One region of the Erwinia sp. AC075 genome, then DNA from elsewhere that is predicted to be linked to it. Evidence: predicted binding sites of a transcription regulator. Region 1 holds the regulator's gene; each other region holds the start of a gene.
What was found. The regulator PhoB, encoded in region 1, activates phosphate uptake and scavenging genes when phosphate is short. The targets are predictions, from matches to a motif close to CTGTCATAAAACTGNCNNAT.

Region 1 (10,324 bases):
CGCCCCAGGCTTTCTTACACAGTTGCTCATCGCCCGACGTACTCAACACGCTATACCGCCCATTCTGTTTCCAGCTAATGGTCAGCACGCATTCGCGTCCGACATAACGCGCGTGGTCATAAAAATTGCGCTGAATACCGTACTGCATTTTCGCGTAGTAGCGGCAGTCTTCCTCAGACATTTCTGCGGTGGCGGCTGTGCACTGCTGGTCAGCAAACGCCTGCATTTCCTGCGCCGTCGCCGGGGCATTTTGCTGAGTATTTTTGGCTGACTGACAGCCGGCCAGCAGCGTCGTCATCACCGTTGCCGCCAACGCCCATGCCATTTTGTGCCGATTCATTTTCATTTATTCATCACTATTTCTAAAGAATCCTGACGTCCAGCCGATAGTTTATCCTGTTAGCTTCTTGCTGGCTGACTCTTTTTTCGCCGTCAGACTCTTTACAGATAAATCTCTACTTCAGCGAATATATTCTCTCAGATTAAAACAAACTGGCAGGGAATTTACTTAATAACGGAAATAAATTATTTTTCAATTCTCCTTTTCCAGCGTAAATTATGCCTGTTTTTATTAAGTGCTTCGGGAAGTAGAGCAACAGGTTTGCCGTAAATGAAGCCGTCAGACGGGTTTTTACCTTAATTCATGGAACAGAAATGAAACCTTATATTAACGTCCTCGCATTGACCTTATTAAGTAGCGCCATGCTCAGCGGTTGCGCGACCGAATCCTCGCGTGCCATTGAAGCGCCTCAGGTGACTGCTGCCACGCAACCGGCCTGGCAGGGCGCTAAAAGCCCCATCGCGGTCGGTAAGTTCGATAACCGTTCCGCGTATATGAACGGCATCTTCTCGGATGGCGTCGATCGTCTGGGCAATCAGTCCAAAACGATTCTGATCACCCACCTGCAGCAAACCGGCCGCTTTAACGTGCTGGATCGCGCCAACCTGGATGAGCTGAAGGCTGAAGCGGGCTACAAGCGCAGCGCGCAGACCATCAAGGGTGCGGATTATGTGGTGACCGGTGATATCACCGAGTTCGGACGCAAGGAAGTCGGCGATCAGCAGCTGTGGGGCGTTCTGGGCCGGGGGAAAACGCAGGTTGCTTACGCGAAAGTGAACCTGAATATCGTCGATGTTGCCACCTCTGAAGTGGTTTATTCCGTGCAGGGCGCGGGCGAATATCAGCTTTCAAATCGTGAAGTGATTGGCTTTGGCGGCACCGCCAGCTATGACTCAACGTTGAATGGCAAGGTGATCGATCTGGCGATGCGTGAAGCGGTAAATCATCTGGTCAGCGGACTGGAGTCCGGCGCATGGCGCGCAGCTAAATAACTCAGGGAAGGGAATACAATGCGAATTAATAAGACACTGCTAATAGCGACAACCGCGCTGTTATTGACGGCCTGCGCCGAAAAAAGTAGCAATATCTATTATTGGGGTGACTATCAGCCCTCGCTTTACAGCTATTACCAGAAAAGTGCGGCACCTGAAAAAGAAATTGAGACGCTTAATGCAGTTATTCAGCAAGCCCATGCCAAAAATAAACCGGTAGCGCCAGGCCTGCGCGCGCAATTGGGATTGTTGTATGTCGATACCGGTCATCCGGATCTGGCATTCGAGCAATTTAACGCCGAGAAAACCGCGTTTCCTGAATCCGCTCACTATATGGACTTTCTGATGCGTAATAAGCAGGGAGCAAATTAATGAAGAAAATTGTAGTTATTTCCGCCGTCCTGGCGGTGCTGGCCCTGACCGGCTGCGCCAAAAAAACGCCTTATGATTACACCGCGTTCCGTGCCAGCAAGCCGGCCTCGATTCTGGTGCTGCCTGCGGAAAATCGCACCACGGATATCAATGCCGCCCACAGCTTTGCCTCGCTGGTAACACAGCCGCTGGCGGAATCGGGCTACTACGTCTTCCCGGTCGCCGTGGTGGAAGAGACCTTTAATCAGAACGGCCTGACCAATGCCACCGACATTCGTGGCGTCAGCGCGGCTAAGTTGCGCAGTATCTTCAATGCGGATGCGGCGCTGTACATCGATATCACTTCGTACGGCACCAAGTACATTGTGGTAGACAGCGTGACCCAGGTGACGGCCACTGCCAAACTGGTGGATTTGCGCACCGGCACGCAGATCTGGAGTGGACTGGCCACCGCGGCGAACAACGAAAACAACAATAACCAGGGACTGGTGGGGATGCTGGTTGCGGCGGCGGTGAAGCAGATCGTCAACAACGTCAGCGATGAGGCGCATACCGTGGCCTCTGTCACCAGTGCCCGTTTGCTGAGCGCCAATGACAATGGCGGCATTTTAAAAGGGCCGCGCGCGAAATCACCGACCCTGTAAGTCATCATCGGGCGCCTTCCAGGCGCCCGCTTTACGCCGAGGGCGTTTCCAGCTTGCTGTAACCCAATCCGTTGACTTTTCTGACCTTGATCTGCACCGGGATGCGTTCTTTCATCGCTTCCACGTGGCTGATCACGCCAATCGTTTTGCCACTGGCATTCAGGGCATCCAGCGCGTCCAACGCACTGTCCAGCGTTTCCGCATCCAGCGTGCCAAAACCTTCGTCGAGGAACAGGGATTCAATCCGGGTTTTATGGCTGACCAGGTCCGACAGCGCCAATGCCAGCGCAAGGCTGACGAGGAAGCTTTCGCCGCCGGACAGGGTGCGGGTATCGCGCAGTGAATCTGCCTGCCAGGTATCCACCACCTGCAACTCCAGCGCCTCTTTCGATTTACGCTGCAACAGATAGCGTCCGTGCAGCCGGTTCAGCTGGTTGTTCGCCAGCCACACCAGGTGATCAAGGGTCAGTCCCTGGGCAAACTTACGGAATTTATCCCCTTCGCGGGACCCGATCAGCTGGTTGAGATAGCCCCAGTCTTCCACTTCCTGTTCGTTCTGCCGGATTTGTTCCAGTAACGATTGCTGCTGCTGGCGACGCGCGGCATCGCTGGTCAGCTGCTGGCGGGTTTCCCCTTGCTGGCGATTATTCTCTTTCAGCAGGTTAGCCAGCCGGCTGACCGCTTCACTTAACGCCTCAGTCTGCTCCGTGAGTTCGGCGGGTTTCTGCTCAAGATGCCGATCCCGGATTTTTTGCGCCTGTTGCAGCAATACGCTGGCTTGCTGGCGACGCTGGTCGTGCTGCTTTTGCAATGCACGCAGTTTCAGCGTCTGCTCTTCATCCAGCAATGCGGCAGTGAAGGCCGCTTCATCACTGAAGTGACTGGCGGCCAGTGCGGTATTCAACGCTTGCTGAGCATCTTCAAGCCGTCGTGCCAGCGTAACCGACTGCTCAGATAGTGAGTTATGCTGTCCGGTCAGTGTATTTAACTGGTTCTGCTCTGTCTGCCACTGCTGCAGGCAGGCTTGGCTGCTTTCGGCGTGACGCTGAGAATCCAGACGCAGCTGCTGTTGTACCGCTGAAGTTGCCTGCTCGCCAAACAGCTGCAGGCGTTGGGCTCGCAATTCGCTCAGCGATTCAGCTTCGGTGTTAAGGCGCAGTGCCAGTTCCGCAAGGCGCGATTTTTCGCGGCCGATTTCATCGCTCAATGCCTGCTGCTGAGTGGCAAGGGTCGTCAGCTGTGGCAACAGGTCAGTTAGCGCCTGCTCCGCTTTCAGCCACTGCTGCCACTTATCTTGTCTGCTGGCCAGCCAGCTTTCATGGCTGCCCGGCTCGGGTGGCGTCAGCGCAGATTCGGCCAGCGAGGCCTGCAGGTCGTCGCGCTGCTGCTGCACGGCGGCCTGCTGCTGTTTATGCTGCTGCTCCAGCTCGCTCAGCGCCTGTCGGGTAGTAAGCAGTTGCTGACCTGCCAGCTGTTGCTGCTGCAGCAATGCTGCCAGCTCATTCTGCCGCTGGTTCAGCGCATCTTTCTGCTGTTGCAGTTCTCGCGCGCTTTGCTGCAGGCTGAGTAAGTTAGCCTGACCCTCAGCTTCTGACTGATCCTGAGCGGCCAGCCATTGCTGCGTTTCTTCCCGGTCTGCCAGCGTCAGGGTTAACGCCAGGCCATCGACTGCGGTCTGCCACTGGCTTTGTAACTGTGCGGCTTCACGATCGTTCTCTTCCCGCAGCTGCTGCTCTTTCTCCGCCTGCTGCTGCAGGTTTTTCAACTGTTCCCGCGTCGCCGTGCCCTGATCTTTCAGGCTATCGACCTCGGCTTTCAGTTTGACCAGCCGCTGCTGATTTTCTGACGGCTCAAGGGCCTGATAGTCGGCAATTGCAGGATGCTCGCACGCGCCACACAGCGGACAAGGCTGACCGGCTTCCAGTAAGGCCCGCTGCTGCTCCAGCCCGGCAATGCGCCTCTCAAGCTCGCAGCGCTTCTCCAGATCCTGCCAGTGCTGATGCTTCTCTTTCCAGTTCGCGCGCAGCACCTCGAGTTGCTGTTCGGTCAGCTTCAGCTGTTTCTGACCCTCTGACTGACTGGTTTGCTGTCGCTGCATGCGGGTCTGCAACTGCTGCCACTGCGGGATCAGCAGCGCCAGCGTTTGTCGGAGTGGACGTTGCTGGCTGAGCTGGGCCAGCGAGGCCTGCAGCCGATCTTCCGGATGCTGCAGCTGACGCTGGTGATGCAATTTTTCAGCTTCATCACAGCGGGTTTTGGCCTGTTCCAGCTGCTGTTGCTGAGGCTGTATCTGCCGATCGAGCGCGGTGTAATGCTGTTCCTGCTGAACCACCTGAGCGGCCTGTTGTGCACTGCGTGCCTGCAGTGCAGTCAGCGCCAGTTCGCTCTGATGCTGCTGCTCAAAGCGCACGCGCCACAGGGGAAGGGAGGCACCCCAGCCGGAAAAGTGCGGATGTGCCTGCTGCCATTGGCGGGTTTGCTGCTGCTGAAGTTGCTTCTCAGCCTGGGATTTCTGGTTCTGCTGCAGGGCATCCTGCCGACGATTAAGAGATTGTTGGTACTCACTGACCTCTTTTTCGAGCAGCTGGTTTTGCTGGTCCAGCGTGGCGATGCGGTTATCCAGCGGCAGCACCCTGTCGGTAATCACCGTTTCCTGCTGCTGGCGATGCGCTTCATGCTGTTGCCGTGCCTCATCGGCCGCTTTCAGCTGCTGGGTTAAGCCGGTCAGCTGCTGCTGAGCCCGATCCTTTTGCTGGGACAGGTTCTGCAGCTGGATGCTGAGCTGATGCGCATCCTGCTGATACTGTTCGCGTTGTTGCCAGAGCGGGCGCAGTTTTTCTGCCGGTTCGGCCTGAACCAGACGCGCCAGCTCGCCGCTGTCATGTTGCCAGGCGCTTTCGGCCTGCTGATGATCGTCTTCGGCCGCTTTCAGCGCCTGCAAGGCCGCGTGATATTGCTGCTGCCATTGCCATAAAAGGCTGTGCTGCTGATGTTGCGAAGTGAGTACCTGCTCATCCGACACCAACTGCTCTAACTGGGTTGTTAGCAGCTGCAGTTGCTCTTCGTCGAGTAGCGCCATGCCGCTGGCCTGCGCACGCAGCGTATCCAGCGCCACTTTGGCGTTTTTATGCCGTTCAAAGACGTTGGCGGACAGGCGACCGTAGATTTCGGTGCCGGTCAGCTCTTCCAGCAGCTCTGCCCGGCTGTTGGCATCGGCATTCAGAAAGGCGGCAAACTGCCCTTGCGACAGCATCATCGATTTGGTAAAGCGCTCGAAATCCAGCCCGGTCAGCGCCGTCAGCATATCCAGCTTGTCTTTCACCTTATCGGCGACGATTTTGTTGTCATCACAGCGGGCCAGCTCGACGCGCGGGGCCTGCAAATTGCCATCCACCGCGCCGCGTGCGCGGTTCTGGCTCCAGAATGCCCGCCAGGCCACGCCTTTCACTTCAAATTCAACCTCGGCCAGACATTCTGAGGTGTCGCGGGTCATCAAATCGTTCTGCGTCTGCGAGAGTTTCCCCAGCCGCGACGTCTCGTGGTACAGCGCCAGGCAGATGGCATCCAGCAGGGTGGTTTTTCCCGCGCCGGTCGGGCCGGTAATGGCAAACAAACCGTTGCTGGCAAAGGGCTCGGCGGTAAAATCTATCTTCCATTCGCCTTTAAGCGAGTTGAGGTTTTTGAACCGCAGCGTCAGGATTTTCACGGTTGCACCTCATCATCAATTTCTGCCAGCGTCAGGGTGAACAGCGCCGTCGCCCGCGCCAGCCGTTCAGGCTGTTCATTTTCTTCCAGCGCCAGACGGCGGCTAAACACCTCCTGCGCGCTGAGTTCGCTGAGGGTTTCATTGTTTTGCCGGTCGATAACCTGTTCCCGTTGCTCGCGGCTGCGGCGCAACAGCACCACCTCTACCGGCATTTCCTGGGTCAGTTCCTGAATACGCCGCTGAAGGTCGTTCAGCCACGCCTGGGTGGAAATCTCGATATCCAGCCACACCGGCTTGCCATCTTCACGCGGCGCAATCGCGGCCAGCTGCTGCTCAATCTCCTCCAGCGAGCCTTTGATCATCTGCATCGGCTGAAACAGCGGGACGGAGAGCGTTTCAACCTGGCTCAGCTTGCCGTCGGCAAAGTCGACCAGAAACACGCTTTTGTCTTTGCCCAACTCGTCAAAACTGAGCGGAATCGGGGAGCCGCTGTAGCGAATATGCTCCGTGTTGGCGATGCGCTGCGCGCGGTGGATATGGCCGAGCGCGATGTAATCCGCCGGGGGAAATGCCTGGGCCGGAAAAGCATCCAGCGTGCCGATATAGATATCGCGTACCGCATCACTTTTGGTCACGCCGACGGTGGTCAGATGGCCGGTAGCAATAATCGGCAACGGTAAATCCAGCCTTTGCCGCTCGGCCTGCGCCGCCTGCCAGCAGCGATCGTAATGCTGGGTGATGGCCTCCAGCAGGGTCTGCTGCTTCTCATGGCCAGACTGACCGGCCTGGCTGACGGTGATGTCACGCGGGCGAAGGAAGGGAATGGCGCACAGGACCGCGCCAGGTTCGCCATTGCGCTTATTCAGGATCACCACCTGCTGGGCGATATCGTCACTGGCCGCGGCGATCACCCGGGTGTTGAGACAGGCCAGCAGCTCACGCGATTCATTCAGCGTGGCGACGGAATCATGATTGCCACCCAGCACCACCAGCTGACAGCCGGTTTGCTGGAGGTTGACCACGAAACGGTTATACAGCTCGCGCGCATAGCTGGGCGGCGAACCGGTGTCGAAGATATCCCCCGCGATGATAATGGCATCTACCTGATGTTCCACCGCCTGAGCCAGCAGCCAGTCTGTAAAAGCCTGATGTTCCGGGGCGCGGCTTTTGGTGTAAAAAAATTGGCCCAGATGCCAGTCTGACGTGTGGATAATTCGCATGAGATCCCTTTAAGGCGCAAGGCAGAGTCGACGATTATAAACAGCAACGCGTAAAACCCCAGTCTGAATGACTGTAACCTTCACAAAAGTGTTATTAAACGGCGGCCCGGGCCGTGCTTTTTTCATAAAACTGTCATAAAACTGACGCATAATGACGCCGCAAATCCAGTGACATTCCGTCACAGTAGCAGGAGCAATAATGGCTAAGCGTATTCTGGTAGTCGAAGATGAAGCCCCAATCCGTGAGATGTTGTGTTTCGTGCTGGAGCAAAATGACTATCAACCGATAGAAGCGGAAGATTATGACAGTGCGGTCAATTTGCTTATCGAACCCTGGCCTGATTTGATCCTGTTGGACTGGATGCTCCCGGGTGGTTCAGGCATTCAGTTTATCAAGCATTTAAAGCGTGAAGCGATGACCCGCGACATTCCGGTGATGATGCTGACGGCGCGCGGTGAAGAAGAAGATCGCGTTCGCGGTCTGGAAGTGGGGGCTGACGACTATATTACCAAGCCGTTTTCGCCGAAAGAGTTGGTGGCGCGGATTAAAGCGGTGATGCGCAGGATCTCGCCAATGGCGGTGGAAGAAGTGATTGAGATGCAGGGACTGAGCCTGGATCCTTCGTCTCATCGCGTGATGTCAGACACCCAGCCGCTGGAAATGGGGCCGACGGAATACAAGCTGCTGCATTTCTTTATGACCCATCCTGAGCGGGTTTACAGCCGTGAGCAGTTGCTTAATCATGTCTGGGGCACTAACGTGTACGTCGAAGATCGTACCGTTGACGTTCATATTCGCCGCTTACGTAAAGCGCTGGAACTGACCGGGCACGATCGCATGGTGCAGACGGTTCGCGGAACAGGTTACCGTTTCTCTGCACGTTACTGATCGTTCGCACTGGAGTCTTCACCGTGTTGGAACGCCTCTCCTGGAAGAGATTGTTGCTGGAAGTGGTGCTCGCCTGCCTTCCGGCCCTGATTTTGGGGCTGCTGGTGGGCTACCTGCCCTGGCTGCTACTGGTATCGGTGTTAGCCGTTTTGGGCTGGCATTTCGCTAATTTACTTCGTTTATCCCACTGGCTGTGGATTGACCGCAGCATGACGCCACCGGCGGGGCGCGGCAGCTGGGAACCTCTCTTTTATGGCCTTTACCAGATGCAGGCGAGAAATCGCCGGCGTCGGCGTGAGCTGGGCCATCTGATCAAACGCTTTCGCAGTGGCGCCGAATCCTTACCTGATGCGGTGGTATTGACCACAGAAGAGGGCACCATTTTCTGGTGTAACGGCCTGGCGCAACAGATGCTGGGACTGCGCTGGCCGGAAGACAATGGTCAGAACATCCTTAACCTGCTGCGCTATCCCGAGTTTACCCGCTATGTGCGGCAGCGCGATTTTACCCGACCGCTGACGCTGGTGCTGAACAGCAATCGTCAGCTGGAATTCCGCGTAATGCCCTACTCGGAAGGGCAATGGCTGCTGGTGGCCCGTGATGTGACGCAGATGCATCAGCTTGAGGGTGCCCGGCGCAACTTCTTCGCTAACGTCAGCCATGAGCTACGCACGCCGTTAACGGTGCTGCAGGGCTATCTGGAGATGATGAACGATTCGGTGATGGAAGGCCCGCTGCGTGACAAGGCCCTGCACACCATGCAGGAGCAGACCCGCCGCATGGACGGCCTGGTGAAACAGTTGCTGACCCTGTCGCGGATTGAAGCCGCACCGGCGCTGGATCTGCAGGAAAAAGTCGACGTGCCGATGATGCTGCGTCTGCTGCAGCGTGAAGCGGAAACCCTGAGCCAGGGCCGGCACGAGATTCACTTCACGATGGACGCGGATTTGCGGGTGTATGGCAATGATGAACAGCTGCGCAGCGCCATCTCAAACCTGGTGTACAACTCGGTTAACCACACGCCGGCCGGCACGCGCATCGATATCAGCTGGCTGAGAACTCCACAGGGCGCGCAATTTAAGGTGAAGGATAACGGTCCGGGCATTGCACAAGAGCATATTCCCCGGCTGACCGAGCGCTTTTACCGCGTCGATAAGGCCCGTTCGCGGCAAACCGGCGGCAGCGGGCTTGGCCTGGCGATCGTCAAGCATGCGCTCAGCCACCACAACACCCGGCTGGACATCACCAGCCAGCCTGGCAAAGAGACCTGTTTCAGCTTCTCCTTACCACCAAGGTTGATTGTCAGCAGCGAGTTGGCACAGAATGCGGTTCGATGATCGTAGCGGAACCCTGTGATGAAAAAGCTGTTTCTGATGCTGCTGGCCTGTTTCAGCCTGACCACCCAGGCACAAGAGGGGATGCTGGCCGGTAACCTGACCAGCGTTGGCTCGGATACCCTCGGCAGCTTAATGACGCTGTGGGGCGATAGCTTCAACCGGCAGTTTCCGGGCGTAAATGTGCAGGTGCAGGCCGCTGGTTCCTCTACCGCACCCACCTCGCTGGCGGCCGGCGCGGCGCAGATTGGCGCAATGAGTCGCCCGATGCAGGCGGTTGAGCGCCAGCTGTTCGAGGACCGCTATGGCTATCCACCGCTGGCCGTGCCGGTGGCGATGGATGCGCTGGTGGTGGTGGTCAATCAGGACAACCCGATCAAGGGTCTGAATACGCAGCAGCTCGATGCGATCTTTTCCGTTACCCGGCGCTGTGGCGCGCTCTCCGCGGTGGATCGCTGGGGCGATGTGCAGTTAACTCAACCAAGCTGGGTGTCCCGTCCTTTGCAGCGTTTTGGCCGCAATTCCGCTTCCGGCACCTGGGGCTTTTTCAAGCAGCAGGCGTTGTGCAATGGCGATTTCCGCAATGATGTCGGGGAATATCCCGGCTCTGCGGCGGTGGTGCAGGCCGTGGCGGGCACGCTGAATGCCATTGGCTATGCCAGCATGGGCATTCATCTCAGCGGTGTGAAGACATTACCGGTGTCCCGCGATGGCCAGAACTGGGTGGCGCCGGATGCGGCCAATATTCGCAGCGGCCGTTATCCTTACGCCCGCAAGCTGTACCTGTACGTCAATAAACCACCCGGCAAGCCGCTGGAACCTCTTAC
Region 2 (10,324 bases), 1.6 Mb from region 1:
GGTCGCGTCCGCTGGAACTGGATTGCACTGGGCGCGGCGGTGGTGTTCCTGTTCCAGCTGCTGCGTCCTTTGCTGCAAAAAAGCCTGAAAAAAATCTCCGGCCCGGCGATGGTTCTGCCGGGTATTGACGGCTCCACGCCGAAGCAAAAGCTGGTGCTGCTGGTAATGATCATTGCCGCCGTGGCCTGGCCATTTATCGTCTCACGCGGCACGGTGGATATCGCCACGCTGACGCTGATCTACGTGATGCTCGGGCTTGGCCTGAACGTGGTGGTCGGCCTTTCCGGTCTGCTGGTGCTGGGCTACGGCGGATTCTATGCCGTGGGCGCCTATACCTTTGCCTTGCTGAATCACTACTACGGTCTGAGCTTCTGGGAGTGCCTGCCGCTGGCCGGTTTGGTGGCGGCGATGTTTGGCCTGCTGCTCGGCTTCCCGGTGTTGCGGCTGCGCGGTGACTATCTGGCGATTGTGACGCTCGGTTTCGGCGAAATCGTGCGTATTCTGCTGCTGAACAACACCGAAATTACCGGTGGCCCGAACGGCATCAGCCAGATCCCAAAACCGTCGCTGTTTGGTCTGGAGTTTAACCGCAGCGTGCGCGACGGCGGATGGGACACCTTCCATAACTTCTTTGGCCTGAAGTACGATCCCAGCGACCGCATTATCTTCCTGTATATGGTGGCGTTGCTGCTGGTGATCATCACGCTGTTTGTGATTAACCGCCTGCTGCGGATGCCGCTGGGACGGGCCTGGGAAGCGCTGCGTGAAGACGAAATTGCCTGCCGCTCGCTGGGCCTGAGCCCAACGCGCATCAAGCTGACCGCCTTCACCATCAGTGCGGCCTTTGCCGGCTTTGCCGGTAGCCTGTTTGCCGCACGCCAGGGCTTTGTCAGCCCGGAATCGTTCACCTTTGCCGAGTCGGCGTTCGTGCTGGCAATTGTGGTACTGGGTGGCATGGGATCGCAGTTTGCGGTGATCCTCGCCGCGGTGCTGCTGGTGGTTTCCCGCGAGCTGATGCGTGATTTGAATGAGTACAGCATGCTGGTGCTCGGCGGTCTGATGGTGCTGATGATGATCTGGCGGCCACAGGGTCTGCTGCCGATGAAGCGTCCGCATCTGAAGTTGAAGACGGTAGAAAAAGGAGAGCAGCCATGACACAGCCTTTGTTGGCCGTAAAAGGCCTGATGATGCGCTTTGGCGGCCTGCTCGCCGTAAATAACGTTGAGCTGGAGCTGCGCCCGCAGGAGATCGTGTCATTAATCGGCCCGAACGGCGCCGGGAAAACCACCGTCTTTAACTGTCTGACCGGTTTCTACCGGCCGACGGGCGGCAGCATCATGCTGCGCGACAAGGATATCGCGGGCCAGCCGGGGCAAAAAATTGCCCGGATGGGCATTGTCCGTACTTTCCAGCACGTGCGTTTGTTCCGCGAAATGACGGTGATCGAGAACCTGTTGGTGGCGCAGCATCAGCATCTGAAAAGCGGCGTTTTTGCCGGTTTGCTGAAAACGCCGGCCTTCCGTAAAGCCGAAAGCGACGCGCTGGATCGTGCCGCCACCTGGCTGGATCGCGTGGGGCTGCTGGAAATGGCCAACCGTCAGGCGGGCAACCTGGCCTACGGTCAGCAGCGTCGTCTGGAAATCGCCCGCTGTATGGTCACCCGGCCGGAAATCCTGATGCTGGATGAGCCAGCCGCCGGCCTGAACCCGAAAGAAACCCACGAGCTTGATGAGCTGATTGCCGAACTGCGCAGCCAGCACAACGTCTCGGTACTGTTGATTGAACATGATATGAAACTGGTTATGGGCATTTCTGACCGCATTTATGTAGTGAACCAGGGCACGCCGCTGGCAAACGGCACGCCGGAACAGATCCGCAACAATCCGGACGTGATCCGTGCCTATCTGGGAGAAGCCTGATATGAATCCGATGCTCTCTCTCGATAACGTCAGCGCCCATTACGGCAAAATTCAGGCGTTGCATAACGTCAGTCTGCATATCAATCAGGGCGAGATTGTCACCCTGATTGGGGCTAACGGCGCGGGCAAAACCACCATCCTCGGCACCTTGTGTGGTGAGCCGCGCGCGACGCAGGGATCGATTACCTTCGACGGTAAAGCGATCACCGAATGGCAAACCGCGCGCATCATGCGTGAAGCCATTGCGATTGTGCCGGAAGGGCGCCGCGTGTTTTCACGGATGACGGTGGAAGAGAACCTGGCGATGGGCGGCTTTTTCGCCGAGCGTCAGCAGTATCAGACCCGCATCAAGCGCGTATATGAGCTGTTCCCACGCCTGTACGAGCGCCGCGTTCAGCGTGCCGGCACCATGTCCGGCGGTGAGCAACAGATGCTGGCGATTGGCCGGGCGTTGATGAGCCAGCCGCGCCTGCTGCTGCTGGATGAGCCCTCGTTAGGCCTGGCGCCGATCATTATCCAGCAGATATTCGACACCATCGAGCAGCTGCGTCAGGAAGGGATGACCATCTTCCTGGTGGAGCAGAACGCTAACCAGGCGCTGAAGCTGGCCGATCGCGGTTATGTGTTAGAAAACGGCCATGTGGTGCTGGAGGATACCGGCGACGCCTTGCTGGCGAACGAAGCGGTGCGCAGCGCCTATCTCGGCGGCTAATGTGTTGTAAACCCGGCGGTTGCAAGGCCGTCAGGCCCACAGCCTGCGGGCGAAGTCGGGGTGACAGGGCGGGATTTTTCCCGCCCTTTTTTGTGCCCGTCAGCGCAAAAAAGGCGGTAATTCACTCGCCTCGTGCGTCACCTGCCTGTCACCTTTCCGTCATAAACCCGTTATCTTTCCGTCATTTTCCCGTGTCATGTTACTTCCCGAACAATAAGAATGCGCGATATCGCGCGATTGACTCCGGGCACAGGATACCGATATGACATCGTTCTCATTTCGTAAAACCGCACTTTGCATGGTACTGGGACTGACCTTCAGCGGTCACGCACTGGCTGCCACCGAGATCCCTTTCTGGCACTCGATGGAAGGCGAACTGGGTGTGGAAGTAAATTCTCTGGCACAACGCTTTAATGAATCTCACCCAGATTACAAAATCGTGCCGACCTACAAAGGCAACTACGAACAGAGCCTGGCGGCCGGGATTGCCGCCGTGCGTTCAGGCAAAGCGCCGGCTATTTTGCAGGTTTACGAAGTGGGTACCGCCACCATGATGGCCTCTAAAGCGATCGTGCCGGTCTACGATGTGTTCAAAAACGCCGGCGTGGCCTTCGATGAGAAGCAGTTCGTGCCGACCGTGGCGGGCTACTACAGCGACGCCAGCGGCCACCTGATTTCTCAGCCGTTTAACAGCTCGACGCCGGTGCTGTATTACAACAAAGACGCCTTCAAAAAAGCCGGTCTGAACCCGGATCAGCCGCCGAAAACCTGGCAGGATCTGGAAAAGGACGCCGCTGCGCTGCGTAAAGCGGGCATGACCTGTGGCTACGCCAGTGGCTGGCAGGGATGGATACAGATTGAGAACTTCAGCGCCTGGCATGCACTGCCGGTCGCCACCCAAAACAACGGTTTTGACGGCACCGATACCGTGCTGGAATTCAACAAGCCGACGCAGGTTCGTCATATCCAGATGCTGGAAGATATGAACAAGAAGGGCGATTTCACCTACTTCGGCCGTAAAGATGAATCCACCGCCAAGTTCTACAACGGCGATTGTGGCATCACCACCGCGTCTTCAGGCTCGCTGGCGGATATCCGTCATTACGCCAAATTTAACTACGGCGTCGGCATGATGCCGTACGACGCCACCGTCCCTGACGCCCCGCAGAACGCCATCATCGGCGGCGCGAGCCTGTGGGTGATGAAAGGCAAAGACGCCAGCACCTACAAAGGCGTGGCCGAGTTTATGGCCTTCCTGGCACAGCCGGATATCGCCGCTGAATGGCACCAGAAAACAGGCTACCTGCCGATCACCACCGCTGCCTATGAGCTGACCCGCAAACAAGGGTTCTACGATAAAAACCCCGGCGCGGACATCGCCACGCGTCAGATGTTGAACAAGCCACCGTTAGCGTTCACCAAAGGGATGCGTCTGGGCAACATGCCGCAGATCCGTACCGTTGTCGACGAAGAGCTGGAAGGCGTCTGGACCGGTAAGAAAACGCCGCAGGCGGCGCTGGATAACGCGGTGACCCGTGGCAATCTGCTGCTGCGTCGCTTTGAGCAGACGGCTAAGCAGTAACGCTTCGCCCACAGGGGCCGCATTCAGTCCAATTCCCGGCTGGATGCGCTCCTGAACCCGTTTTCAGGGCCGCGTTGAGGGTAGTGAACGCGGCCCCTTACTCCTCATATTGGACGACGCTATGTCTTCTTCCCGTCCCGTTTTTCGCTCGCGCTGGCTGCCCTATTTACTGGTGCTGCCTCAGCTGCTGATCACCGTGATCTTCTTCCTCTGGCCCGCCGGTGAAGCCCTGTGGTATTCGGTGCAAAGCGTCGATCCGTTCGGCCTTTCCAGCACCTTTGTCGGCATGGAAAACTTCAGGCGCCTGATCGGCGACGAGTATTACCTCGACTCTTTTCTGACCACGCTGATTTTCAGCGGGCTGGTGACGGTCATCGGACTGGTGGTCTCGCTGTTTTTTGCCGCGCTGGTCGACCATGTCCTGCGCCTGAAGCGCTTCTACCAGACGCTGTTTTTACTGCCTTACGCCGTGGCGCCCGCCGTCGCCGCGGTGTTGTGGATGTTCCTGTTCAGTCCGGGTCTGGGGCTGATTACCCATTTCCTGCGTTACCTCGGCTATGACTGGAACCATGCGCAAAACAGCGGCCAGGCGATGTTCCTGGTGGTGCTGGCCTCGATCTGGCAGCAGATGAGCTACAACTTCCTGTTCTTCTTTGCCGCGCTGCAGTCCATTCCAAAATCGCTGACGGAAGCCGCCGCCATTGATGGCGCGGGTCCGGTCCGGCGCTTTTTCCAGTTATCTCTGCCGCTGATCACCCCGGTCGGCTTCTTTTTAGTGGTGGTGAATGTGGTGTATGCCTTCTTCGACACCTTCCCGGTGATTGACGCCGCCACCGGCGGTGGCCCGGTGCAGTCGACCACCACGCTGATTTATAAAATTTACCGCGAAGGTTTTGCCGGACTCGACCTCTCTTCCTCTTCCGCCCAGTCGGTGGTGCTGATGGTGCTGGTGATTATTCTGACGGTGATCCAGTTCCGCTACGTCGAGAAAAGGGTGCGCTACCAATGATAGAGAACCGACCAGGGCTGACGATGTTCAGCCATATCATGTTGGGACTGGGGATCCTCACCGTGCTGTTCCCGCTGTATGTGGCCTTTGTTGCCGCCACCCTGAGCAACAGTGAAGTGTTCCAGGTGCCGATGACGCTGATCCCCGGCCGGCATTTGCTGGATAACATTGCCAACATCTGGCAGCACGGCGTGGCGCAGAACAGCGCGCCCTTTGGCGTGATGCTGATGAACAGCGCGATCATGGCGCTGAGCATTACGCTGGGGAAAATCACCGTGTCGATCCTCTCCGCCTTTGCGCTGGTGTGGTTCCGCTTCCCGCTGCGCGGGCTGTTCTTCTGGATGATTTTTATCACCCTGATGCTGCCGGTTGAGGTGAGGATCTTCCCGACCGTCGAGGTGATTTCCAACCTGAATATGCTCGACAGCTACAGCGGGCTGACGCTGCCGCTGATGGCTTCCGCCACCGCCACCTTCCTGTTCCGCCAGTTCTTTATGACCCTGCCGGACGAGCTGATTGAAGCGGCGCGAATTGATGGTGCCAGCCCGATGCGCTTCTTCTGGGACATCGTGCTGCCGCTGTCGAAAACTAACCTGGCGGCGCTGTTTGTGATCACCTTTATCTACGGCTGGAACCAGTATATGTGGCCGCTGCTGATCATCAGCGAAGCGGACCTTGGCACCGCCGTCGCCGGTATCCGCAGCATGATTGGCAACGGTGACGGCTCGACCCAATGGAATCTGGTGATGACCGCCATGCTGCTGACCATGGTGCCGCCGATTGTGATTGTTTTAGTGATGCAGCGCGCCTTTGTTCGCGGGCTGGTTGAGAGCGAGAAATAAGTTATGGCAGGCGTAAAACTTCAGGCTGTTACCAAATCCTATGACGGCAAAAATCAGATCATTCAGCCGCTCGACGTTGAAATCCGCGACGGTGAATTTATGGTGATGGTGGGTCCCTCCGGCTGCGGAAAATCCACGCTGCTGCGCATGGTCGCCGGGCTGGAAGAGGTCACCAGCGGCGATATCTATATCGATACCCAGCGCGTCACCGATCTTGAACCGAAAGATCGGGGCATCGCCATGGTGTTCCAGAACTACGCGCTCTATCCGCATATGAGCGTTGAGCAGAACATGGCGTATGGCCTGAAGATTCGCGGCATGGGCAAAGAGCATGTGCGGCAGAAAGTGCTGGAAGCCGCCAAAAGCCTGGAGCTGGAAGCCTTGCTGCATCGCCGCCCGCGTGAGCTCTCTGGCGGCCAGCGGCAGCGCGTGGCGATGGGCAGAGCGATTGTACGTGAGCCGGCGGTATTCCTGTTCGATGAACCCTTATCCAACCTCGATGCCCGCCTGCGCGTGCAGATGCGCCTTGAGCTGCAGCTGCTGCACCGCCGCCTGAACACCACCAGCTTGTATGTTACCCACGATCAGGTGGAAGCGATGACGCTGGCGCAGCGGGTAATGGTGATGAACAAAGGGGTGCTGGAGCAGTTGGGTACGCCGGTGGAGGTGTATGAACGTCCGGCGACGCGCTTTGTCGCCAGCTTTATTGGCGCGCCGTCGATGAACCTGATGGATGGCCAGTTAAATGATGATGGCAGCCGGCTGACGTTGTCCGATTGCTTTACGATCCCGTTGCCGCAAGCGAAAGCGCGTTGGGCGGGCCGCCCGTTGACGCTGGGTATTCGCCCGGAGCATATTAAACTCGCGTCGCCGCAGGACGGCTTGCCGCTGGTGGTTGAAACGCTGGAAATGCTGGGCGCGGATAATCTGGCGCACGGCAAGTGGGGCGGGCAGTCGCTGGTGGTACGCCTGCCGCATATCGAGCGTCCGGCGATTGGCAGCACATTGTGGCTGCATCTGCCGACAGACTCGCTACACTTCTTTGAACCCTCTACTGGACAACGGCTCGAATGATGAACAAAGCCTGGCCTTACCCCCCGATTGTGGCCCATCGCGGCGGCGGTAAACTCGCCCCGGAAAACACCCTCGCCAGCATTGATGTTGGCGCGAAACTGGGCCACAAGATGATCGAATTTGACGTGAAGCTGTCGCAGGATGGCGAAATCTTCCTGCTGCACGACGACACGCTGGACAGGACCAGCAATGGCTGGGGAATTGCCGGGCAGCTTCCCTGGGAAAAGCTGGTGCAGCTGGATGTCGGCGGCTGGTACGGCAAGGATTTCGCCGATCAGCGCCTGCCGTTGCTGTCGCAGGTGGCGAAGCGCTGTGCCGAGCACCAGATGATGGCCAATATCGAAATCAAACCCACCACCGGTCTGGAAGCCGAAACCGGACGGGTGGTGGCGCTGGCCGCGCGGGATCTCTGGCATATGCAACCCGCAGCACCGCTGCTCTCGTCGTTTTCAACGGTGGCACTGGCCGCGGCGAAAGAGGCGGCACCGGAGCTGCCACGGGGTTTGCTGCTGCATGAATGGCACGATAACTGGCAGGAAATGACCGATGCACTGCAGTGCGTGTCGATTCACTTCAATCACAAGGTGTTGAGCGAGAAGCGCGTGGCTGAGCTGAAAAAATCCGGCTTACGTATTCTGGTGTACACGGTGAACGATGCCGACAGGGCTGCACAGTTGTTGAAGTGGGGTGTCGATGCGATCTGTACCGATGCCATCGATACCCTTGGCCCCGACTTTGCCTCTCAACTGCATCGCTGAGGCGGCAACCGCGTGAGCTGACCAGATGAACCCCGGCCACTGACTGATGTCAGCGTCGGGGTTCTCAGTGCTTGCCGCTTTATTGTCGCGCCAGCACTGTGGGTAAGGTGGGGATTAATTGTTGTTTTGCTGCACCGGCGGCAGGGTGTTGGTTCCCGGCTGTGACTGGATCACGCGCTGGGAAGCACTGTTCCGCTGCTCCTGAACTTTCCGCTGTGTGTCCTGGCTTTGACGTTGCTGATCCTGCTGCAACTTCAGTTTCTGCTGGGACTGTTGCGTCTGCATCTGGCTCTGCATCCGTTGAGTGCTGGGATTATAGCCCGGCTGGTTTGGCTGATTGTTGTTCAACATGTTGGCCATGCCGCTCAACGGTGCCAGTGCGGCAACAAAAATAACTAACCATTTCATAAACTGCCTCCGTGTTAGATTACTCAAGTGTATGCCAGGGCCACCAAACTGCCTCCAGGAGTCAACTGAATTTCAGTCCCGCCTCGCCTTTTCTCTTATTTCGTACACACTTATCAGCAGTAAACAAACGTAAATAAGACTAACAAGAGGTGAAGATGACAGGACAGGGTAAGTTAACGCGGCTTGCGGGACCGCTAATGATCGGGCTGTTACTGTGGCAGGGTGCCAGTGCTGCGCCCACCGCACCGGCAGTTTCTTACGGGGTGGATGCCGATACCTTCCATCCGGTGAAAGAGCAACATGGGATGGTGTCGTCAGTGGATGCGACAGCAACTCAGGTTGGCGTGGATATCCTTAAGCAGGGTGGCAACGCGGTGGATGCGGCGATTGCCGTCGGTTATGCGCTGGCGGTGACCCATCCGCAGGCCGGCAACCTCGGCGGCGGCGGCTTTATGATGCTGCGCACCGCCTCAGGCCGTACCACCGCCATCGACTTCCGCGAAATGGCCCCAACCCGCGCCAGTCGCGATATGTTCCTCGATGCGCAGGGCAATGCCGACAGCAAAAAATCCCTCACCTCTCACCTGGCGTCCGGCGTACCTGGCACGGTAGCGGGCTTTGCGCTGGCGAATAAAGAGTACGGCACTATGCCGCTCAGCCGTCTGATCCAGCCGGCGATCAAACTGGCCAGCAAAGGCATCGTGGTCAATCAGGCGCTGGCTGACGATCTGAAGGTCTATGGCAAAGAAGTGCTGATTAACCATCCCAACAGCAAAGCGATTTTCTACAAGGCGGATGGTCAGCCTTATGCCCGCGGCGAGACGCTGGTGCAGCGCAATCTGGCCCACAGCCTGACGCTGATTGCCAGCCAGGGACCGGACGCCTTCTACAAGGGCGCTATCGCCACGCAGATTGACGAGGAAATGGCGGCGCACGGCGGCTTAATCAGCAAAGTGGACCTGGCGAAATACCAGGCGATTGAGCGTAAGCCAATCAGCGGTACCTATCGCGGCTATGAAGTCTTCTCTATGCCACCGCCCTCTTCCGGCGGGATCCATATCGTGCAGATCCTGAATATCCTGGAAAACTTCGATCTGGCGAAAATGGGCTTCGGCAGCGCCGATGCCATGCAGGTGATGGCGGAAGCGGAAAAATATGCCTATGCCGACCGCTCGGAATATCTCGGCGATCCGGACTTTGTGAAGGTGCCGTGGCAGGCGCTGACCAGCAAAGCCTATGCGAAATCGCTGGCGCAGCAGATTGATGTGAATAAGGCGCGGCCGTCTTCGGAGATCAAACCGGGCAAGCTGGCACCGTATGAAAGTAACCAGACCACCCATTTCTCGGTGGTGGATAAGCAGGGCAATGCGGTGGCGGTGACCTACACGCTGAACACCTATTTTGGCAGCGGTATCGTGGCGGGTAACAGTGGCATCCTGATGAACAATGAAATGGATGACTTCTCTGCCAAGCCGGGCACGCCGAACGTCTATGGCCTGGTGGGCGGCGAAGCCAATGCGGTGGGGCCGTATAAGCGACCGTTGTCATCAATGTCGCCGACTATCGTGGCGAAAGATGGCAAAACCTGGCTGGTGACCGGCAGCCCTGGCGGCAGCCGCATAATCACCACCGTGCTGCAAATGGTGGTCAACAGCATCGATTACGGGATGAATATCGCTGAAGCGACCAACGCACCACGCTTCCATCACCAGTGGTTGCCGGATCAGCTGCGGGTTGAAAAGGGCTTCAGCCCGGACAGCCTGAAACTGCTGGAAGCCAAAGGTCAGCATGTGAAGGTGATGCCGGCGATGGGCAGCACGCAGAGCATTATGATTGGGCCGGACGGCATGCTGTATGGCGCATCCGATCCGCGCACCATTGATGATTTAACGGCGGGTTACTGACCGGCTGAGAACCCCCGGCGGTCGGGGGTTCTGCACGTTCCTTCCTGAGAGGCGCTTACGCCTCTCTTTTTCGTTCATGTGCGGCGAGCAGCTGATTAAACGCCCCGCCTGAACAG
Region 3 (10,324 bases), 2.2 Mb from region 1:
CGAATGCCGATGCCGCGATATTCGGCAGGCACATCCGCATCCGGCGCGATGTACAGACCCGGCTCGATGGTGATCACCATGCCTGGCTCAAGCGTGCGGTCGCGATCGTTGCCGTACACGCCGACGTCATGCACGTCCAGCCCCAGCCAGTGGCTCAGTCCGTGCATAAAGAACTGGCGATGGGCCTGCTCTTCGATCAGCGTATCGATATCGCCTTTCATCACGCCCAGCTTCACCAGCCCGGTCACCATGATGCGCACCACGACCGCATTCACTTCACGGATGCTGGTGCCGGGACGGAACAGTTCCAGCGAGGTGTTTAATGATTCCAGCACGATGTCGTAAATCGCGCGCTGAGGTGCGGTGAACTTGCCGTTGACCGGGAAGGTACGCGTGATATCGCCGGCATAGCCTTTCAGTTCACAACCGGCATCGATCAGCACCAGATCGCCATCGCGCATCTGGCACTCATTTTCGGTGTAGTGCAGGATGCAGCCGTTTTCACCGGCGCCAACAATGGTGTTGTAGGACGGGAAGCGTGCGCCATGCTGGTTGAATTCGTGCTGGATCTCACCTTCAAGCTGGTATTCATACATGCCAGGGCGGCATTTCTGCATGGCGCGCGTATGTGCCAGCGCGCTGATGCGGCCCGCTTCGCGCAACACAGCCTGCTCTTCCGCAGATTTAAACAGGCGCATTTCATGCACCACAGGACGCCAGTCGGTGATCGTAGCAGGCGCCGTCAGGTTCTGGCGCGAGCCGCGACGCAACTTGTCCAGCGCCGCGAAGACCAGCGAATCGGCCTCAGGGTAAAGTCCCTGCGCGTGATACACCACGTCCAGCCCGTTCAGCAGCAGCGGCAACTGCTCGCCGATATGGTCGTAAGGCAGCGCGCGATCGACAGAGAGCTTCTCGGGTGCGGCATCCTGGCCCAGACGGCGGCCAAACCAGATTTCTGCGGTCAGGTCACGCACGCGATTAAACAGCACGCTGTGATTGTGGCTCTCGTCGCTTTTGATGAGCACCAGCACGGCTTCGGGTTCGTTAAAGCCGGTGAAGTACCAGAAATCGCTGTTCTGGCGATAAGGATATTCACTGTCGTTGCTGCGCGTGGCTTCCGGCGCAGCGAAAATCACCGCGGCGCTGGCCGGCGCCATTTTGCTGAGCAATGCAGCGCGTCGACGTAAAAATTCTTGCTGGGTCATCAACTTCTCCTGAGTGTGCGCCCGCTTAGTGCAGGGTCGGTTTTTGTACTTCCACAGCGGTTGGCAGCACATGGGTGAAGGTATCGTGGCAGAGTAACGCCGCAACGCGAACGTACTCGATCACCTCTTCCAGTGACTGCTCAAGCTCTTCCTGATCTTCGTCTTCATCATAGCCAAGCTGAGCAATGGTGCGTAGATCGTCGATCGCTTCGCCGGTCTCGCCTTTCACCTTGTCCAGTTTAGGCTGGGAAACGCCCAAACCCAGCAGGAAGTGGTTCACCCAACCCGCCAGCGCATCGGCGCGATCGAACACGGTGATGTCATCATCTTCTGGCAGATAGAGCTGGAACAGGAAGCCCTCTTCCGCAAGCGTATTTCCGATGGCTTCATGCAGCTGTTGCAGCGGCAAGGCCAGCGACTGGGAAAACGCCATGCCTTCGTTGGTCAGCTCATGAACCAGGGTTTGCCAGCTGCTGTCCTGCGTGCCGCCACAGATCATCCCGCTGAGTAAACCGTGCATTTCGGCAGGTGTCATCCCTACGCCCTGCTGCGTCAGTGCTGAAGCCAGCGCATCATAGCCCGGCATTGTGTTTGATAGTGACATACGTTTTGGTCATCGTTGGCTGGATAAGTTCGTGTTATGCTACCACCAGGTGCCTCAACGATTCCAGAAAAGGGGTTGTTTCTTCTATAAGGCGTAGTTATAGTTGCGCCCCTCCCAACCCATTGAGCGGTAAGGGAGATTGGCGGCGAAGTAATCAGTCAGGATGGTGGCATGTCTGCTCAACCCGTAGATATTCAAATTTTTGGTCGTTCGTTAAGAGTAAATTGTCCGCCTGAACAGCAAGATGCGCTGAATATGGCTGCCGAAGACCTTAATCAACGGTTGCAAGATTTAAAAGTTCGCACTAGAGTCACTAACACAGAGCAGCTGGTATTTATCGCTGCACTCAATATTTGCCATGAGCTGGCTGCGGAGAAATTGAAAACCCGCGACTATGCCAGTAACATGGAGCAGCGCATCCGGATGCTGCAACAGACCATTGAACAGGCGTTGCTTGAACAGGGTCGCATTACGGACCGGACCGGCAGTAAGTTCGAATAACACCTCATCGTTATCTGTGTTAGAGTGACGGTGAAGTACAAAATTTCTCTGAGATGTTTGCAAGCGGGCCAGTCCCCTGAGCCGATATTTAATACCATCAGAGTCTGACGCTCTGTAACCTGTGTGCAAGCTCGGTTCGTCCGAGAAGCCTGATGGTTACGACGGCAGTCTCACCTTGAACCAAGGGTTCAAGGGTTACAGCCTGCGGCGGCATCTCGGAGATTCCACTTCTTTACAGTAGTTCCTTTCTGGTACGTTCCTGTCCAACACCCAGCGTGTGATTTCTGAGTTTACCCCTGTCCAGTCTTACTACACGGTGAGCTATGAACCTGAATCTTCTCGATCGCCAGGATATCCGCACCCATGTTCGTCACCTCCGTCGGGCGCTGACACCCGAGCAGCAACAGCTCGCCGCCGTGCAAGCCGCCGAACGCGCGCTTAATTTTGCTCCGATACAACAAGCCAAAAAAATCGCCCTGTTTCTCTCTTTCGACGGTGAGCTGAATACCCGTCCGCTGATTGCCAAACTCTGGCAGCACAAGCAACAGGTGTACCTGCCGGTGCTCCATCCGTTCTCCGAAGGCCAGCTGTTGTTTATTCGTTATGACGAGCACACGACGCTTACACCCAACCGGCTGCGTATTCCTGAGCCGCCGTTGGATATCCGCAATCTGGCCACGCTTAGCGAGCTGGATGTGCTGTTGGTGCCGTTAGTGGCCTTTGATAAGCAGGGACAACGGCTGGGGATGGGCGGGGGTTTTTACGACCGCACGCTGCAAAATTGGCAGCAGCACGGATTTTTACCCGTCGGTCTTGGGCATGATTGCCAGCGGGTTGATGATCTGCCCGTTGCAGAGTGGGATGTGCCGCTCCCGGCGATGATCACGCCGTCGAAAATCTGGCAGTGGTAAGGCTGAATCGCTATAAAAAAAAGCCCCGGGCAATTGCCGGGGCTTTTTTTAGGGTGATTACTGGAGCGGGCGTTAACCCGCCAGCTTAATCAGTACAGCAGACGAGCACGGATGGTGCCCGGAATGGCTTTCATCAGCTGCAGCGCTTTGTCCGCCACATCCTGCGGTGCATCGACATCAATCACCACATAACCCATCTGTGGGGTAGTTTGCAGGTACTGTGCGGCGATGTTGACGCCCTGGTCTGCAAAGATGTTGTTGATTGCGGTCAGCACGCCGGGACGGTTCTCGTGGATGTGCAGCAAACGGCTCTGGTCGCCATGCATCGGCAGAGAGACTTCCGGGAAGTTAACCGCAGACAGCGTTGAACCGTTATCCGAGTACTTAGCCAGCTTGCCGGCCACTTCGATACCGATATTTTCCTGCGCTTCCTGCGTTGATCCACCGATGTGTGGCGTCAGGATCACGTTATCAAACTCGCACAGCGGCGACAGGAACGGATCGCTGTTGGTCGCAGGTTCTTCCGGGAACACGTCAATTGCCGCGCCCGCCAGATGCTTGTCCGCCAGCACTTTACACAGGGCAGGAATATCGACCACGGTGCCGCGTGAGGCGTTAATCAGCAGTGAGCCTGGCTTCATCATCGCCAGCTCTTCTGCGCCCATCATGTTCTGCGTTGAGAGCGTCTCTGGTACATGCAGGCTGACGACATCACTCATATTCAGCAGGTCAGACAGATGGCGAACCTGCGTGGCGTTACCCAGCGGCAGCTTGCTCTCGATATCATAGAAGAACACGTGCATACCCAGGCTTTCCGCCAGCACGCCCAGCTGCATGCCGATATGGCCGTAGCCGATGATGCCCAGCTTCTTACCACGGGCTTCAAAAGAACCCACGGCCAGTTTGTTCCAGATGCCACGGTGTGCTTTGGCGTTCGCGGCAGGCACGCCGCGCAGCATTAACAGCAGCTCGCCGATGACCAGCTCAGCAACGGATCGGGTATTGGAGAAAGGTGCATTAAATACCGGGATGCCACGGCTGCCAGCAGCAGTCAGATCAACCTGGTTGGTTCCGATACAGAAGCAGCCTACCGCCACCAGTTTTTCCGCCGCAGCGAAAATGTCTTCGGTGAGGTTGGTGCGCGAGCGGATACCGATAAAGTGCGCGTCGCGAATGGACTCTTTCAGAGCGTCGCTGTCCAGCGCGCCTTTATGAAATTCGATGTTGGTGTACCCTGATGCGCGCAAATTCTCGACCGCGCTCTGGTGGACGCCTTCCACCAACAGGAACTTAATCTTGTCTTTCTCCAGTGATACTTTTGCCATTTCCCGACCCTATTTTTGCGACTTCAGAAGTGCCAGCTTACCCCTATCTACATCCGGGTATAAGATAGCCTTCTGCCAAAATATCAAAATTTACGGCTGCGGCAATACAAACGATTGCCTGGATGCCAGCACGGCTAACAGGCAAGGCAGCACAATTTGGCAGATAATCGGGGAATGGTGAAAAGGATTAGCAGGATACGCCTGCGCATGAAAGTTATGTGACATAAGTCACCAAATTTCATCGGGTTCAGAAAAGATGTTTTTTATCAGAAAATAACCGACGCCGGGGCGGCGCCGGTAAGATCATTTTACTATGGTCTTCACACCGTTGGCGGTACCAATCAGCGCAACGTCGGCACAGCGTGCAGCAAACAGCCCCACCGTGACCACGCCTGGCAGCGCATTAATCGCTTTCTCCAGCGCAATCGGGTCAAGAATTTTCAGATTATGCACGTCGAGAATAATGTTGCCGTTATCGGTCAGCACATGCTGACGGTATTCCGGCAGGCCGCCCAGCTTCACCAGTTCACGCGCCACAAAACTGCGGGCCATCGGGATCACTTCCACCGGCAGCGGGAAACCGCCCAACACATCAACCTGTTTAGACTCATCCGCGATACAGACAAACTTATCCGCCACCGCAGAGATGATTTTCTCCCGCGTCAGCGCCGCGCCACCGCCTTTGATCATCTGCATCATGCCGTTGATCTCATCAGCGCCATCGACGTAGACCGACAGGGAATCAATTTCGTTGAGGTCGAACACCTGAATACCCAGGCTTTTCAGCTTCTCTGTTGAAGCCTCAGAGCTGGAGACCGCACCGTCAATCTGGTGTTTGATCGAGCCCAATGCATCGATAAAGTGAGCGGCCGTGGAACCCGTTCCCACACCGACAATGGTGCCCGGGGTAACGTAGTCCAGCGCTGCCCAACCTACGGCCTTTTTCAGTTCATCCTGTGTCATGGTAAGTTTAGATTCCGTACAGCTACAGTGTGGCGCTAGTATAAAACAACCCGATGGAAATGACTGCCTTCACGCGGGCTTTGTTGGCACTTTGGAAGCCAGGCCACAAACCTGAAGCGGGATAATGTCGCCTTTGCCCAGGGCAAAGTGACAAAAATATGGCATAGTGCAGTTTCCACACCTGAAAGAGAGTTATCACCCACTATGAAACGCCCGGATTATCGCACGCTTCAGGCGCTGGATGCAGTGATTCGCGAGCGCGGCTTCGAACGCGCAGCACAAAAGCTTTGCATTACCCAGTCGGCAGTCTCACAACGAATCAAGCAGTTGGAGAACATGTTCGGCCAGCCGCTGCTGGTGCGTACCGTGCCGCCACGCCCAACCGAGCAAGGGCAAAAGCTGCTGGCGTTACTGCACCAGGTTGAACTGCTGGAAGAGGAGTGGCTGGGCGATGAGAACAGCGGCACCACGCCATTGCTGCTGTCGCTGGCAATAAACGCCGACAGTCTGGCAACCTGGCTGCTGCCCGCGCTGAAAACCGTATTAACCGACTCTCCGGTGCGTCTGAACCTGCAGGTGGAAGATGAAAGCCGCACGCAGGAACGCCTGCGTCGTGGCGAAGTGGTTGGGGCAGTGAGTATTCAACCTCAGCCTCTGCCAAGCTGCCTGGTGGATCAGCTCGGCGCGCTGGATTATCTGTTTGTCGGCTCGAAGGAATTTGCCGCGCGTTATTTCCCGAATGGCGTGACCCGCTCTGCCCTGCTGAAAGCGCCCGCGGTGGCCTTCGACCATCTGGATGATATGCATCAGGCCTTTTTACAGCAGAACTTTGACCTGTCGCCGGGCAGCGTGCCCTGCCATATCGTTAACTCGTCGGAAGCGTTTGTGCAGCTGGCGCGTCAGGGCACCACCTGCTGTATGATCCCGCACCTGCAGATTGAGCGCGAGCTGGCAGAAGGCGAGCTGATTGACTTAACGCCGGGCCTGTTCCAGCGCCGGATGCTTTACTGGCACCGCTTCGCGCCAGAAAGCCGCCTGATGCGCAAGGTCACCGATGCGTTGATCGCTCACGGCCATCGCGTCCTGCGTCAGCCGGAATAGGCCATAAAAAAAGGCTCCCGTTGGGAGCCCTGAATGCAGCCTGCACCGGGCGTTGTCACCGACAACGCCCTTTTTGCGATTACGGGTTACGCTGCAGTTCAAACACCACATCAACCTGATCGTCGAAGTGAATGCTCTGCTTTTCATAGGTTTCCGCCGCAGAGGTCATCGGTGCGGCATCGGCCATTTTATACATGCGCGCGACCGGCATTGGCTGGTAGTTAGCAACGTGATAACGGATGCTGTAAACCGGGCCCAGCTTGGTATTAAAGCCTTTCGCCAGCTCGCCTGCCTGCTGCGTCGCGTCCTGAATCGCGGCCTGACGCGCCTTGTTGCGGTACTCATCCGGATGGGCCACGCCCAGCTCAACGGAGCGGATTTCGTTCAGGCCAGACTTCAGCGCACCGTCCAGCAGCTCGTTCAGCTTATCTAACTGACGCAGAGTCACCTGCACCTGACGCACCGCACGGTAGCCTTTCAGCACCGCTTTGCCTTCTTTGGTGTAGTCATATTCTGGCTGGGTACGCAGGTTAGCGGCATCAATATCTTTCTTCTCAATGCCATTTTTTTGCAGGAAATCAAAGTACTGCGCGACTCGCGTATCGGCCTGAGTCTTGGCTGCAGCGGCATCTTTCGCCGAAATGCTGACTTCAATAGCCAGCGTAGCGATATCCGGTGTGGCTTCAACACTGGACTGGCCAGACGTCACAACGTGTGGGCCATTCGGCAGCTCATCTGCCAGCGCCAGAGCCGGTACGGTTCCAAATCCAATCATTGCGGCCAGGGCCAATTTAGTAAGCTTCACTGGGTTCCTCCGTGGGGTATTTCAGTCACATCAAGGTTTACTGACGGGGAAAATTGCCTCACCGCCAGAGAAATGTTCCGTTAAAACGCAACAAGCTGGCATATGTTATTGCGTTTTCGGGTATCAGGCTATGACCTTAATTCCTGGAGTGAGTTCCTTGTGACGGAAATCATCCCCATCAGACAATTACTGGAAACCTGTTGCCTGCAGCGCCAGCTTTAACGCAATGCCCCACATCATAACCCCAACCAGCGCATTGATGATGCGTTGGGCTTTCGCCGTATTCAGCAGCGGTGACAGCCAGGCGGCGAGTGACGCCAGGCCAAAGAACCACAGGATTGATGCGGTAACCGAGCCCAACGCAAACCAGCTGCGGGCTTCCGCCGGAAGCTGTCCGCCCAGACTGCCGAGCACCACAAAGGTATCGATATAGACATGCGGATTCAGCCAGGTCACGGCCATCATGGTGGCGACAATCCGCCAGCGTCCCTGCTTCATCGCGGCGGAGGAAGAGAGGTCAATGTTGCCGCTGAACGCGGTACGCAATGCTCCCCAGCCGTACCACAGCAGGAAAAGCACGCCGCCCCAGGTCACCAGATTGAGCAGCAGTGGCGATTGGGTCAGCAAGGCACTGCCGCCAAACACTCCGGCGCAAATCAGGACGATGTCGCTCAGGGTACAGAGTCCGGCGGTCATCAGATGATATTGACGACGCACGCCCTGATTTAACACCAGCGCATTTTGTGGCCCTAACGGCAGGATTAACGCAGCACCCAGAGCCATGCCCTGAAAGAAGATTGAAAACACGGGAAACACCTCGTCCTGAATAATTGCAGGCGAGTGTATAGCGGAAGGTTCATTAGAGGAAATGGAATAAACTAATGTTATATCAGTTTTTCTAATAACGTTAAGGCAAGAAAGGCGAACCGTGGCTCGCCTTTAACTTACTGATTACTCTGGTTTAGGTAACGACGGCGCCACCTCTGGCGTCGCGGTTTTGGCTTCAGCCTGCTGATCTTCAGCGGACTTCACCTGATGCAGGTGAACGTCCATCTGCGGATAAGGAATACCAATCTGATGCGCGTCCAGCGTGCGCTTGAAGTTCTTCATCAGATCCCAGTAGACGTTCTGCAGGTCACCGGCATTACTCCAGCAGCGCACCACGAAGTTCACTGAAGAGGCGGCCAGTTCATTCAGGCCAATCTGGATGCCCATATCGCGCAGCACGCGAGGCTCGGCATCAACCACTTCCTGCAGCAGCTTGATCACCTGATCAACGTCGGCATCGTAAGCAACGCCAATAATGAATTCATTACGGCGCACCGGCTCCCGCGAGAAGTTAACAATATTCCCGGCGATGATTTTACCGTTTGGCACCACGACAATTTTGCCGTCGGCGGTTTTCAGGGTGGTAGAGAAGATCTGCACGCTCTGCACCGTCCCCATTACACCGATATCAATGAATTCACCGGTACGGAACGGACGGAAGGTAACCAGCAGCACGCCGGCCGCCAGGTTAGCCAGCGAACCCTGCAGCGCCAGACCAATGGCCAGGCCGGCGGCACCGAGCACCGCGATCACCGAGGCGGTCTGCACGCCTACCCTGCCCAGTGCAGCGATCAGCGTAAAAGCGATGACCCCGTAGCGCACCAGCGCTGAAAGGAAGTCGGCTACCGTGGCATCGATATGACGCGCCAGCAGCACTTTATTCAGGGTGTTGGAGATGAGTCGCGCCACAATCATCCCGACGATGATAATCGCAATGGCCGCCACGATATTCACGACATAACTCAACAGCAGCTCCTGGTTGCGCACCAGCCAACCTCCTGCGTTGTTAATGCCATGTACCACGTTCAGATCTTCCATTTCGTTTTCCTGTTGTTGTTCCCCTGCGGGAAGTAAGCAGTTTTTTGCCAGACAAACTGACATCCCAAACTCAAAGGGTAACCAATAATGCCGCGCTCTGCCAAATAAGCAGTCAAATTAACAATTTGTTACCGGACAGGCGAAAAAAAAGGCCCCGGTAAAGGGGCCTTTTTCATACTGTCGTTAACGCGGCAAAATTACAGAACGTCGACTGCGTTCAGCTCTTTAAATGCCTGCTCCAGACGAACGATCATTGATGACTGGGATGCGCGCAGCCAGACACGTGGATCGTAGTATTTTTTGTTTGGCTTGTCTGCGCCTTCCGGGTTGCCCAGCTGGGCCTGCAGGTAGCCTTCGTTCTTTTTGTAGTACTGCAGGATACCGTCCCAGGTTGCCCATTGGGTGTCAGTATCGATGTTCATTTTGATCACGCCGTAGCTGATTGACTCTTCGATTTCTGCAGCAGAAGAACCGGAACCACCGTGGAAGACGAAATCCAGCGAGTTGTGTGGCAGGTTGTGTTTCTTGCTCACATAGTCCTGAGAATCACGCAGGATGGTCGGAGTCAGCTTAACGTTGCCTGGCTTGTACACGCCGTGCACGTTACCGAATGACGCAGCGATAGTGAAGCGCGGGCTGATGGCATTCAGTTTTTCGTAAGCGTAATCAACGTCTTCTGGCTGAGTGTACAGTGCAGAAGCGTCCATGTGGCTGTTGTCCACGCCGTCTTCTTCGCCACCGGTGCAACCCAGTTCGATTTCCAACGTCATGTTGATCTTAGCCATACGGGCCAGATAGGTGCTGCAGATCTCGATGTTTTCTTCCAGTGACTCTTCTGACAGGTCGATCATGTGAGAAGAGAACAGTGGCTTACCGGTTTTCTCGAAGTGAGCTTCACCCGCGTCCAGCAGACCGTCGATCCATGGCAGCAGTTTTTTCGCGCAGTGGTCAGTGTGCAGGATAACCGGCACGCCGTAATGTTCTGCCATCTGATGCACGTGGTGCGCGCCAGAGATTGCGCCCAGGATTGCTGCAGCCTGTGG

Region 2: ugpB (sn-glycerol-3-phosphate ABC transporter substrate-binding protein UgpB) is a predicted target of PhoB. The motif match lies at 2,788-2,807, and genes of this name have one in related genera.
Region 3: serA (phosphoglycerate dehydrogenase) is a predicted target of PhoB. The motif match lies at 4,752-4,771, and genes of this name have one in related genera.

The regions. Positions count from the first base shown of each region.
Region 1 is NZ_CEEDEU010000001.1:2,593,190-2,603,513, reverse strand. Features, by position in the region: gene AC0IXH_RS12420 (cell envelope integrity TolA C-terminal domain-containing protein) at 1-346, opposite strand, end outside; gene AC0IXH_RS12415 (CsgG/HfaB family protein) at 655-1,332, shown strand; gene AC0IXH_RS12410 (DUF4810 domain-containing protein) at 1,351-1,704, shown strand; gene AC0IXH_RS12405 (DUF799 domain-containing protein) at 1,704-2,348, shown strand; gene AC0IXH_RS12400 (AAA family ATPase) at 2,380-6,054, opposite strand; gene sbcD (exonuclease subunit SbcD) at 6,051-7,274, opposite strand; gene phoB (phosphate response regulator transcription factor PhoB) at 7,474-8,163, shown strand; gene phoR (phosphate regulon sensor histidine kinase PhoR) at 8,187-9,500, shown strand; gene AC0IXH_RS12380 (PstS family phosphate ABC transporter substrate-binding protein) at 9,519-10,324, shown strand, end outside.
Region 2 is NZ_CEEDEU010000001.1:4,178,196-4,188,519, forward strand. Features, by position in the region: gene AC0IXH_RS19540 (high-affinity branched-chain amino acid ABC transporter permease LivM) at 1-1,155, shown strand, start outside; gene livG (high-affinity branched-chain amino acid ABC transporter ATP-binding protein LivG) at 1,152-1,919, shown strand; gene livF (high-affinity branched-chain amino acid ABC transporter ATP-binding protein LivF) at 1,921-2,631, shown strand; gene ugpB (sn-glycerol-3-phosphate ABC transporter substrate-binding protein UgpB) at 2,894-4,213, shown strand; gene ugpA (sn-glycerol-3-phosphate ABC transporter permease UgpA) at 4,335-5,222, shown strand; gene ugpE (sn-glycerol-3-phosphate ABC transporter permease UgpE) at 5,219-6,064, shown strand; gene AC0IXH_RS19570 (sn-glycerol-3-phosphate import ATP-binding protein UgpC) at 6,068-7,138, shown strand; gene ugpQ (glycerophosphodiester phosphodiesterase) at 7,138-7,896, shown strand; gene AC0IXH_RS19580 (DUF2756 domain-containing protein) at 8,011-8,304, opposite strand; gene ggt (gamma-glutamyltransferase) at 8,460-10,208, shown strand; gene AC0IXH_RS19590 (phytanoyl-CoA dioxygenase family protein) at 10,264-10,324, opposite strand, start outside.
Region 3 is NZ_CEEDEU010000001.1:4,820,467-4,830,790, reverse strand. Features, by position in the region: gene pepP (Xaa-Pro aminopeptidase) at 1-1,205, opposite strand, end outside; gene AC0IXH_RS22465 (YecA/YgfB family protein) at 1,231-1,809, opposite strand; gene zapA (cell division protein ZapA) at 1,981-2,310, shown strand; RNA gene ssrS (6S RNA) at 2,353-2,536, shown strand; gene AC0IXH_RS22450 (5-formyltetrahydrofolate cyclo-ligase) at 2,634-3,221, shown strand; gene serA (phosphoglycerate dehydrogenase) at 3,311-4,546, opposite strand; gene rpiA (ribose-5-phosphate isomerase RpiA) at 4,850-5,509, opposite strand; gene AC0IXH_RS22435 (LysR family transcriptional regulator ArgP) at 5,714-6,610, shown strand; gene AC0IXH_RS22430 (oxidative stress defense protein) at 6,690-7,415, opposite strand; gene argO (arginine exporter ArgO) at 7,602-8,222, opposite strand; gene mscS (small-conductance mechanosensitive channel MscS) at 8,367-9,281, opposite strand; gene fbaA (class II fructose-bisphosphate aldolase) at 9,479-10,324, opposite strand, start outside.